2 regions of the Comamonas sp. CAH-2 genome follow, and region 2 is predicted to be linked to the other one. Evidence: predicted binding sites of a transcription regulator. Region 2 holds the regulator's gene; the other holds the start of a gene.

Region 1 (5,272 bases), on a different contig from region 2:
GCTGGCCGTGAAGTACCAGACCCTGGTGGTCGAGGACGACCCGTATGGCGACCTGTACTTCGACGCCCCCCCGCCCGCCAGCCTGCTGGCGCTGTCCAGTGAGGTGCCCGGCAGCCGCGACTGGCTGGCGCACTGCGGCTCGCTGTCCAAGGTGCTCAGCCCCGGCCTGCGCATCGGCTGGCTGATCGCACCGCCCGAGCTGCTGGCCAAGGCCGTGATGTGCAAGCAGTTCAGCGACGCCCACACCAGCACCTTTGCCCAGGCCACCGCGGCGCACTACCTGCTGGCCGGCCACATGCCGGCTACGCTGGCCAAGGTGCGCAAGGTTTACGCCCAGCGTGCCCAGACCATGATTGCGGCGCTGCGCAGCGAACTGGGCGATGCCGTGGCATTCACCGAGCCGCAGGGCGGCCTGTTCCTGTGGGTGCGCCTGACCGGCGCGCACGGTGCGCTGGCCGATGCGAACGTGCTGGCCAAGCAGGCCATCGCGCAGGGCGTGGCCTTTGTGCCGGGCGCCCCGTTCTTCAGCCAGCACCCCGACCTGTCCACCTTCCGCCTGTCGTTTGCGACGGCGGACGAGGACAAGATCCGCGAAGGCGTGGCACGCCTGGCCAAGGCGCTGCGGGCATGAGTGAGCAGCCCACGCCCGAGGCGCTGGAGGCGCGCATCATGGACCTGGAGGTCAAGGCCAGCTACACCGACGATCTGTTGGAGCAGCTGAACATGACCATCTACCGCCAGCAGCAGCAGATCGACGCGCTGATCAACGAGGTGCGGCAGCTGCGCCAGCAGGTGCCGGAAGGCGGGCAGGGCGCGCCACGCAACCTGCGCGACGAGCTGCCACCGCACTATTGAGTGGTGTGACGCACGGGCCTGCAGGGGCCCGGTGCCGGTGGAGTCACTTCCAATCACAGAGCGCCTGGCGCACGTCCTGTAAGGCTTTCAGAATCAAAATCCTCCGAAATCCTTGTCAAGACTGCGCCAGGCGCTCTTTTTTTCTTCGGGTCGCGTGCGGTCCGTGGCTCACTCCTGCAGCATCTGCACCAGCTGGGTTTCGATCAGCAACTGCTGGGCGTTGCTGTTCAGCCGCGGGCCTTGCACCAGGAAGCTGTCTTCCACGCGCTCGCCCAGGGTGGAGACCTTGGCCAGCTGCACGCTCAGGCCGTGCGCCGCCAGGATGCGCGCCACGGAATACAGCAGGCCGGCGCGGTCGCTGGCCGAGATGTTGAGCAGCCAGTTCTGCGCCTTGTCGTCCGGCGTGAGCGTGACGCGCGGCACCATGGGGAAGCTGCGCACGCGCCGCGACAGGCGGCGCTTGCCGGGCTCGGGCAGCGGCTCCTTGCTGAGGATGGCCTGGGGCAGGCCGTTTTCGATCAGCGTCGTCAGCTCGCGGTAGTGCATCTGCAGCTGCTCGGAGGCGATCTGGAAGGTGTCCAGCGCATAGCCATTGCGCGCCGTGTGGATGCGGGCGTCCACCACCATCAGGCCGGCGTTGTCGAAGTAGCCGCAGATGCGGGCGAACAGGTCGGACTGGTCCGGGGCGTACACCAGCACCTGCACGCCTTCGCCCACCAGGGACTGGCGCGCGCGCACCACGGGCACGGGGCTGCCCACGTGGCGCGACAGCTGGCGCGCATGCCAGGCGATGTCGGCCGGCTCGTGGCGCATGAAGTAGCTCACATCCAGCGTGTCCCACAGCGCCTTGTGCGACTCGTAGGGCTGGGCCGTCAGGGCCAGGGCCACCTGGGCCTCGCGCTTGCGCGCCTCCACCAGGGCGGCGGCATCGGGCGCGCGCCCGCCCAGCACGCGCAGCGTGGCGTGGTACAGGTCTTCCAGCAGCTTGCCCTTCCAGGCGTTCCAGACCTTGGGGCTGGTGCCGCGGATGTCGGCCACGGTCAGCAGGTACAGCGCCGTCAGGCGGCGCTCGGTGCCCACGCGCTCGGCAAAGGCGCGGATCACGTCCGGGTCGCTGGTGTCCTGCTTTTGCGCCACGGTGCTCATCTGCAGGTGCTCGCGCACCAGGAATTCGACCAGCTCGGCGTCCTCGGCGGCCATGTTGTGCTGGCGGGCAAAGCGCCGCACCTCGATGGCGCCGATCTCAGAGTGGTCGCCGCCACGGCCCTTGCCGATGTCGTGGAACAGCGCTGCCAGGTACAGCAGCCAGGGCTTGTCCCAGCCGCTGGCCAGTTGCGAGCACAGCGGGTACTCGTGCACGTGCTCGGCCATGAAGAAGCGCCGCATGTTGCGCAGCACCATCAGCGTGTGTTGGTCCACGGTGTAGACGTGGAACAGGTCGTGCTGCATCTGGCCCACGATGCGGCGGAAGGACCACAGGTAGCGCCCCAGCACCGAGGTGGCGTTCATCAGCCGGAAGGCATGGGTCTGGCCGCGCGGTTCCTGCAGGATCTGCATGAAGGTATCGCGGTTCACCGGATCCTGGCGGAAGGTGTTGTCCATCAGGTCGCGCGCGCTGTACAGGGCGCGCAGCGTGCGCGCCGACAGGTCGCGCAGGCCGGGCGACTTCTGGTAGGTCAGGAAGGTGGCCAGGATGGCCTGCGGGTCCTTCTGGTACAGGTCGTCGCTGGCCACCTCGATCAGCCCGTCCTTGTCGAAGAAACGGTCGTCGATGCGCTTGAGCTCGGCGTTGTTCGGGTACAGGTGCTCCTCAATGTTCAGCAGCAGGATCTGCTGCAGCTGCATCACCGCCTTGGCCGCCCAGTAGTAGCGGCGCATCAGCACCTCGCTGGCGCGCACGGGCATGGTCTCGCCCACGGGCGTGTGGCTCTGGATGCCGAAGGACTCGGCCACGGCGGTCTGCAAATCGAAGATCAGCCGGTCCTCGTGCCGGCCCGACAGGGCGTGCAGCTTGGCGCGGATCAGGCTCAGCGTGGCCTCGTTGCGCTCCAGCTGCGTGGCCTCGAACTCGGTGGCAATGCCGCTGGCCGCCAGTTCGCGCCAGTTGCTGCCCAGGCCGGCCGCCTGCGCCACCCACAGGATGGTGTGCAGGTCGCGCAGGCCGCCGGGTGATTCCTTGCAGTTGGGCTCCAGCGAATAGGGCGTGCCCTCGTGCTTGATGTGGCGCTGGCGCAGCTCCAGCGTCTTGGCGGTGAAGAAGGCCTTGGGGTTGAGCGAGGCGCGGTACTGGCGCTGGAACTCGGCAAACAGTGCCGCATCGCCGTCGATCAGCCGGGCTTCCAGCAGCGAGGTCTGCACGGTCACGTCGTTCTGGGCCTCGGCCACGCATTCGCTGGTGGTGCGCACGCTGGAGCCGATTTCCAGGCCCGCATCCCAGCAGGCGCCGATGAAGCGCTCCAGGTCCTCCTTCAGCAGGGCGTGCCCCTCGGTGCTGTGGCCGGGCAGCAGCAACAGCACGTCCACGTCGGAGGCGGGGAACAGCTGCTCGCGGCCATAGCCGCCCACGGCCACCAGGGCCACCTCGGCCGGCAGCCCGCTGGCCGCGCGGATGGCACACAGGTGCTGGTCGGTCAGCCGTGAGAGCTTTTGCAGCACGCTGCGGATGCCCCGGGTGCTGCTGGCAGGGGTGCGCAAGGCGTCGGTGAGGGCCGCCTTGTCCTGGCGGTAGGCAGTGCGCAGGGCGCCGAGTTCGATGTTCATGGCAAGAAAGACCTGTCAGGCAAAAACTGGACCACAGGCAAGCAAGAAATATGCAAGGCGTGGCGGCGGCATGGACCTGGAACCCGAGTGTGCACGATCCCGCCATGAAAAAAGGCAGTCCGCCTGCAGCGGGACTGCCTTGTCACAGGGCGCCAGGGCCGGGGCCGCATCAGGTGCGGATGCCGGTGATGAAGTCGGGTGGCGTGGGCGAGCCCTCGGACCAGGTCAGGATGTCGTAGCCGGTCTTGGTCACGGCCAGCATCAGCTCCCACTGGGCCGACAGGCTGCGGTCCTTGGTGATGATGGTCCAGCCGTCGTTGCCCAGTTCCTTCACCTCGCGCTTGCCCAGGTTCAGCATGGGCTCGATGGTGAAGACCATGCCTTCTTCCAGCACCGTGCCCGTGCCGGGCTTGCCGTAGTGCAGCACCTGGGGTTCTTCGTGGAATTTCTGGCCGATGCCGTGGCCGCAGTATTCGCGCACCACCGACAGGTTGTGCTTTTCGGCGTAGGTCTGGATGGCGTGGCCGATGTCGCCCAGCGTGGCGCCGGGCTTGACCTGCTGGATGCCCAGCCACATGGCTTCAAAGGTCAGCTTGGACAGGCGCTTGCCGGCGATGGTGCCCTCGCCGATCATGAACATGCGGCTGTTGTCGCCGTACCAGCCGTCTTCGGTGATGACGGTGACGTCCACGTTGATGATGTCGCCCTTCTTCAGCGGCTTGTCGTTCGGGATGCCGTGGCACACCACGTGGTTGGGCGAGGTGCACAGGTGGCCGGGGTAGGGCGGGTAGCCCGGGGGCTGGTAGCCGATGGTGGCGGACCGGGTGCCCTGCTGGGCCATGCACTCAGCGCCCAGGCGGTCGATCTCTGCGGTGGTGATGCCGGGCTTGATGTGGGGGGTGATGTAGTCCAGCACTTCCGAAGCCAGTCGGCCTGCAACGCGCATGCGCTCGATGTCTTGCGGGGTTTTGATGGTGATGCTCATGCCCTGGATTATTCCATCGGCCGGCTTTCGGTGGCGGCGCAGGCCTGCTTGGGGAAGTTGCTAGCAGGGTGTTGGCGATTGCGTGCAAAGCCTGCGCCTATTCCCCCTGCTCATATTGCTTTCCATATATAGGGTATTCGACCCGGTAAAATCGCAGCTCTCTCAATTCAGCGTCCCTGCCTTGGTGCTTGTCCTCAGGGCGGGACGCTTTTGACCAGCCTTCACATAAACAGGCCGCCTCGTGACCTTGCATTTGACTCAGTTTGAGGGTGGAAACGCCCTGAGCTCGTTCCGCGCCCAGCAACTCCTGACCGATCTGGTCGCCATCCACCCCAAGATCACGGGCATCAGCGCCCGATTTGTGCACCTGGTTGCCACCGAGGCCGCCCCGACTGCCGAGCAAGCTCAGCGTCTGGCGGCCTTGTTGACGTATGGCGACCCGTATGTCGGCGGGAGCGACGGTGTGGCCCTGGTCGTCACCCCGCGCCTGGGCACCATCTCGCCCTGGGCCTCCAAGGCCACCGACATCGCGCGCAACTGCGGCCTGGAGGTGTTCCGCGTCGAACGCATGACCGAGTACCGCGTGGAAGTGAAGTCCGGCCTGCTGGGTGGCAAGCCCGAGCTGTCGCAAGCGCAGACCGCGCAGATCGCGGCCTTGCTGCACGACCGCAT
Region 2 (5,272 bases):
AGGATACGCGTTGCCGCCAGGAATTGCTTGACGCAATTTTTTACACCTGTAACTTTGCAGATCGCGCTTGATCCAGTTCAATTTCCGTCGAAATAGCAGCCAGAATCACTTTATTACATCTCCTTTCGGGAGTCCTCGATGTTCCAGAGTCTGCGCGCCCGCCTCATCGGCATTTGTGTTGCCATCACTGCGCTGTCCCTGTTGGCGCTGGCAGTGCCCACCTTTCTGCTGGTCCGCAGCAACACCCTGGAGAGCCTGGACCAGCGCATCCACCAGCTCACCCTGGTCTATGCCGGCGAGCTGACCGAATGGGTCAAGGAAAAGCAGCGCATCACCAGCTCCATCAAGGCCGCCGTGCCCCAGGCCGAGCCCGTGCCCGCGCTGCTGGCGGCCAAACAGGCCGGCGCCTTCGACGACACCTACTTTGTGTTTGCCGACAAGCGCCACGTCTTCAGCCACCCGATGCCCGAGAACTACGACGGCACGGCACGCCCCTGGTACCAGCAGGCGGTGCGTGAAGGCAAGGCGGCGCTGACGCCAGCCTACGTCGACGCCAGCACCAGCAAGCTGACCATCAGCTTTGTGGAGCCCGTGGTGACCAACGGGCAGACCGTGGCCGTTGTCGGCTCGGACATGCACCTGGACACGGTCTCCCGCAAGGTGACCAGCATCCAGCCCACCCCCAAGAGCTTCGCCTTCTTGCTGGACGGCCAGGGCAACATCCTGGCCCACGCCCAGGCGGACCTGGTGCTCAAGCCCATGAGCGCCCTCGCACCGGCCCTGACGCCAGCCCTGATCGAGCAGCTGACCAGCCAAGGCCAGAGCGCGAACGTCACCATCGGCGACGCCGAGCAGATGCTGTATGCCGCCAAGGTCGACGGCACGCCCTGGGTGCTGGCCATCGGCATCGACCGCGCCGAGGCCACCGCGCCGCTGCGCCACCTGCTGCAGGTGGCGGCGGCCATCACCGCGCTGTGCCTGGTGGCGGCCGTGGCCCTGGTGTCGGTGGCCGTCAGCCGCCAGCTGCGCCGCCTGGCCATGGTGCGCGATGCGCTGGAAGACATCGCCTCGGGCGAGGGGGACCTGACCGTGCGCCTGGACAACAGCGGCAAGGACGAACTGGCGCAGATCGCCACCGCCTTCAACCACTTCGTGAACAAGATCGCCGCCGTGCTGCTGCGCATCCGCACCGCCTCGGAATCCGTGCGCCTGGCCAGCCAGGAAATCGCCATGGGCAACCAGGACCTGTCCTCGCGCACCGAGCAGCAGGCCAGCTCGCTGGAGGAGACCGCCGCGGCCATGGAACAGCTCACCGCGACGGTGCAGCAGAACGCCGAGAACGCCCGCCAGGCCAACCAGCTGGCCAGCAGCGCCTCCTCCGTCGCCTCGCACGGCGGCAGCGTGGTCGGCCAGGTGGTGCAGACCATGGGCGGCATCGACGCCGCATCGCGCAAGATCGTCGACATCATCGGCGTGATCGACAGCATCGCCTTCCAGACCAACATCCTGGCGCTGAATGCGGCGGTGGAAGCCGCCCGTGCCGGCGAGCAGGGCCGCGGCTTTGCCGTGGTGGCCGGCGAGGTGCGCACCCTGGCCCAGCGCAGCGCCGCCGCGGCCAAGGAGATCAAGCAGCTGATCGACGACTCAGTCAACCAGGTCAACACCGGCAGCCGCCTGGTGCAGGAGGCCGGCGCCACCATGCAGGAAGTGGTGGACAGCGTGCGCCGCGTCACCGCCATCGTGGCGGAGATCAGCCACGCCAGCCAGGAGCAGAGCAACGGCATCGGCGAGATCAACGGCGCCGTCAGCCAGATGGACCAGGGCACGCAGCAGAACGCCGCCCTGGTGGAACAGGCCACCGCCGCCGCGCAGTCGCTGCAGCAGCAGGCGCACCAGCTGGCCGAGGTGGTCGGCGGCTTCAAGCTGGACCACGCGCCCGCCACGCAGGCCCTGGCCCTGCGCTGACGCACCGCCGGGCACGCGCTGCGCGTGCCCGCGGGGTTCTCAAAAAAGAGCGGCTCGCGCGCTTGCAAAAAAGGGTTCAGATGGTTTTCCATCTGAACCCTTTGTCTATGCAGCGCCAGCAGCTCTCTTTTTGGATAGTCGACCGCCGTGTCTGCATAGCCAGCCACCGACCCTAAGGCGTCTACAGCGCCTTGCGCAGGTTGGCCGGGGCGATCTTCAAGGCCTCGCGGTACTTGGCCACGGTGCGGCGCGCGCACTCGATGCCCTGCTCCTTGAGCATGTCCGCGATCTGGCTGTCGGACAGCGGTTTCTTCGGGCTCTCGGCCGCGACGAACTGCTTGATCAGCGCGCGCACCGCCGTGCTGGAGGCGTTGCCCCCGGTCTCCGTGCCCAGGCCCGAGCCGAAGAAGAACTTCAGCTCGTAGGTGCCGTGCGGCGTGGCCATGTACTTGGCCGTGGTCACGCGGCTGATGGTCGATTCGTGCAGGCCCAGTTCGTCGGCAATGTCGCGCAGCACCAGCGGGCGCATGGCCAGCTCGCCGTGCACGAAGAAGTTCTTCTGCCGGTCGACGATGGCCTTGGACACGCGCAGGATGGTGTCGAAGCGCTGTTGCACGTTCTTGATGAACCAGCGCGCCTCCTGCAGCCGCTGCTGCAGGCCGGCGTGCCCGTCGCTGCCCTTGTGGCTGCGCAGGGCGTTGGCGTAGACGTCGTGCACGCGCAGGCGCGGCATCACGTCCGGGTTCAGCTGCACGCTGAACTGCGCCAGGCCATCGCCCCCTTTGCGCGACGTTTTCTTGACGATCACGTCGGGCACGATGATGTGGCGCTCGACATCGGTGAAGCGCCGTCCCGGCTTGGGCTCCAGCCGGGCGATGACGCCCAGCGCGGCGCGCACCTTGGCCTCGGGCAGGCCGCAGGCCTGCATCAGCTTGCGCACATCGCGCCGCGCCAGCATTTCCAGCGGCTGGGCGCAGACCTGCAGCGCCACCTCCAGCATCTCGTCCTGCGGGTCCTCGCGGTGCAGGTGCAGCAGTTGCAGGCGCAGGCATTCGGCCAGGTCGCGGGCACCCACGCCCACGGGCTCCAGCGACTGCAGCAGGCGCAGGGCCACGGTGAAGCGGTGCACCAGCTCGTCGAGCTGCTCCAGGTCGTCGGTGCCGGCCAGGCCCTCGGCCAACTCCTGCAGCGGGTCCTCGAGGTAGCCGTCGTCGTTGAGGTTTTCGATCAGGAAGCGCAGCGCGTAGCGGTCGATCTCGGACAGGCGCAGCGACAGTGCCTGCTGGTGCAGGAAATCGGTCAGCGACTCGTGCGCGCCCGCCAGGTCCAGGGCCGTGGGGGCATCCTCGTCGTCGTTGCGGTTGCCGCGCGCCGGGGCGTCGCCGCCCCATTCGCTGTCGTCGTGCGCCATGTCGACGCTGCCGTCGCCCTCCCAGTCGCTGGGCACGTCGCTGTCGGGCGCCGAGGATTCCTGGTCTTTTTGGCCTTCAGCGCTGGCTGTGCCTGCGCTGTCTGCTATGGAATATGGTGTTTCGTCGGCCGAGGCGCCCTCGTGCTGGGCGGGCTCGTCCGCAGTCTGCAGGCCGAACTCCTCGCGCGGGGCGTCGTCCGAGGCCAGCTCCAGAAACGGGTTGTCGTCGAGCATCTGCTCGACTTCCTGGGACAACTCCAGGGTGGACAGCTGCAACAGCCGGATGGATTGCTGCAACTGCGGCGTGAGCGCCAGATGCTGTGAGACCCGCAGTGACAAACCTGGCTTCAACGCTGTACCCCCTCGAACTTTCTTGTGATTGCCGACGCTGCCGGGCCAGACTACATGCGGAAGTGCTCACCCAGGTAGACCCGGCGCACATCCGGGTTCTCGACGATCTCCTCGGGTGTGCCCTGGGCGAGTACTGTGCCATCGCTGATGATGAAGGCGTGGTCACAGATACCCAGTGTTTCGCGCACGTTGTGATCGGTAATCAGCACACCGATGCCGCGTTCCTTGAGGAAGCCGATGATGCGCTGGATCTCGATCACGGCGATCGGATCGATGCCGGCGAAGGGCTCGTCCAGCAGGATGAAGCGCGGGTTGGAGGCCAGGGCGCGCGCGATCTCCACGCGGCGGCGCTCGCCGCCGGACAGCGCCAGCGACGGCGACTTGCGCAGGTGCTCGACGCGCAGCTCCTGCAGCAGGCTGGTCAGCTGCTGCTCGATGGCAGCGGCACCCAGGGGCTGGCCGGCCGCATCCGTCTGCAGCTCCAGCACGGCGCGCACGTTGTCCTCGACGTTCAGCTTGCGAAAGATCGAGGCCTCCTGCGGCAGGTAGGACAGCCCCAGGCGCGAGCGCTGGTGGATGGGCATGTTGCCCACGGACTGGCCGTCGATCAGGATGTCGCCGCCATCGCAGCGCACCAGGCCCACGATCATGTAGAACGAGGTGGTCTTGCCCGCGCCGTTGGGGCCGAGCAGACCCACCACCTCGCCCTTTTGCACCGTCATGGACACGTCCTTGACCACCTTGCGGCTGCCATAGGTCTTGGCCAGGTGGCGCGCCTCCAGCTTGCTGGTGGCACGCGCGTCACGAAAATCTTCTGCCATCACTGTCCTTGGGAGTTCAGACCACCCGACGGCTGCAAGGGCTGGGCCGGTGCCGGCGCGGGGCTGCTGCCCGGCGTGGCCTTGGGCGCCAGGATGGCGCGCACGCGGCCGCCCGAGCCTGCGGGTGCCGACGAAGGCAGGTTGCTGCGCTTTTCGCCGTCGACCGTGAACACATCGGTCAGGTTGTTGTAGGTAATGACGCTGCCCATGATGTCGTCGCTGAGCTTGCCGCCGGTGTAGCGGCGCAACTGGCCGCGGCGGATCAGCTTCACATCGTCGGTGCGGCCGTTGTACTCGATGACCTCGGCCTCGCCCTCGACAAACTCTTCGGGGGCGCCGGGCGCCGTGTCGCGTTTCTGGCGGAAGAAGGCGCGCTTGCCGGCGTCGGCCTTGACCACGCCGTGCTGGTAGCCTTCGCCGTCCTGGCGCACGTCCAGCTGCGCGCCGCGCAGCACGATGGAGCCTTTGGTCATCACCACATTGCCGGTGAACACGCTGGTCTGCTTGAGCTCGTCGTGGCGCAAGGCATCGGCTTCGATGTTCATGGGCTTGTCGCGGTCGGCACGCTCGGCATGCGCCACGCCAGAAGCCCCCGCAAGGGCAGTCAACAACAGGCAGGTGAGGAGTTTGGGTGTCATGGGCAGGGCACGTTTCTTGCTGGACATTGTAGTCATCCTGCCTCCCAAGCCCACAAAAAAGCCCGCGCAAGGCGGGCTCGGGGATG

Evidence for each region. Region 2 encodes sigma-54, which starts transcription at its own class of promoters, with help from an activator protein. Its sites were predicted from a motif close to TGGCANGNAANCTGCTTT; they were not measured.
Region 1: a site for sigma-54 is predicted at 3,654-3,671, ahead of FYM52_RS05410 ([protein-PII] uridylyltransferase). Genes of this name have one in related genera too.

What each region holds. Positions count from the first base shown of each region.
Region 1 is NZ_VSWF01000005.1:50,971-56,242, forward strand. Features, by position in the region: gene FYM52_RS05400 (PLP-dependent aminotransferase family protein) at 1-631, shown strand, start outside; gene FYM52_RS05405 (SlyX family protein) at 628-855, shown strand; gene FYM52_RS05410 ([protein-PII] uridylyltransferase) at 1,024-3,615, opposite strand; gene map (type I methionyl aminopeptidase) at 3,785-4,600, opposite strand; gene purL (phosphoribosylformylglycinamidine synthase) at 4,842-5,272, shown strand, end outside.
Region 2 is NZ_VSWF01000025.1:20,314-25,585, reverse strand. Features, by position in the region: gene FYM52_RS13340 (methyl-accepting chemotaxis protein) at 139-1,965, shown strand; gene FYM52_RS13335 (RNA polymerase factor sigma-54) at 2,147-3,727, opposite strand; gene lptB (LPS export ABC transporter ATP-binding protein) at 3,778-4,548, opposite strand; gene lptA (lipopolysaccharide transport periplasmic protein LptA) at 4,548-5,186, opposite strand.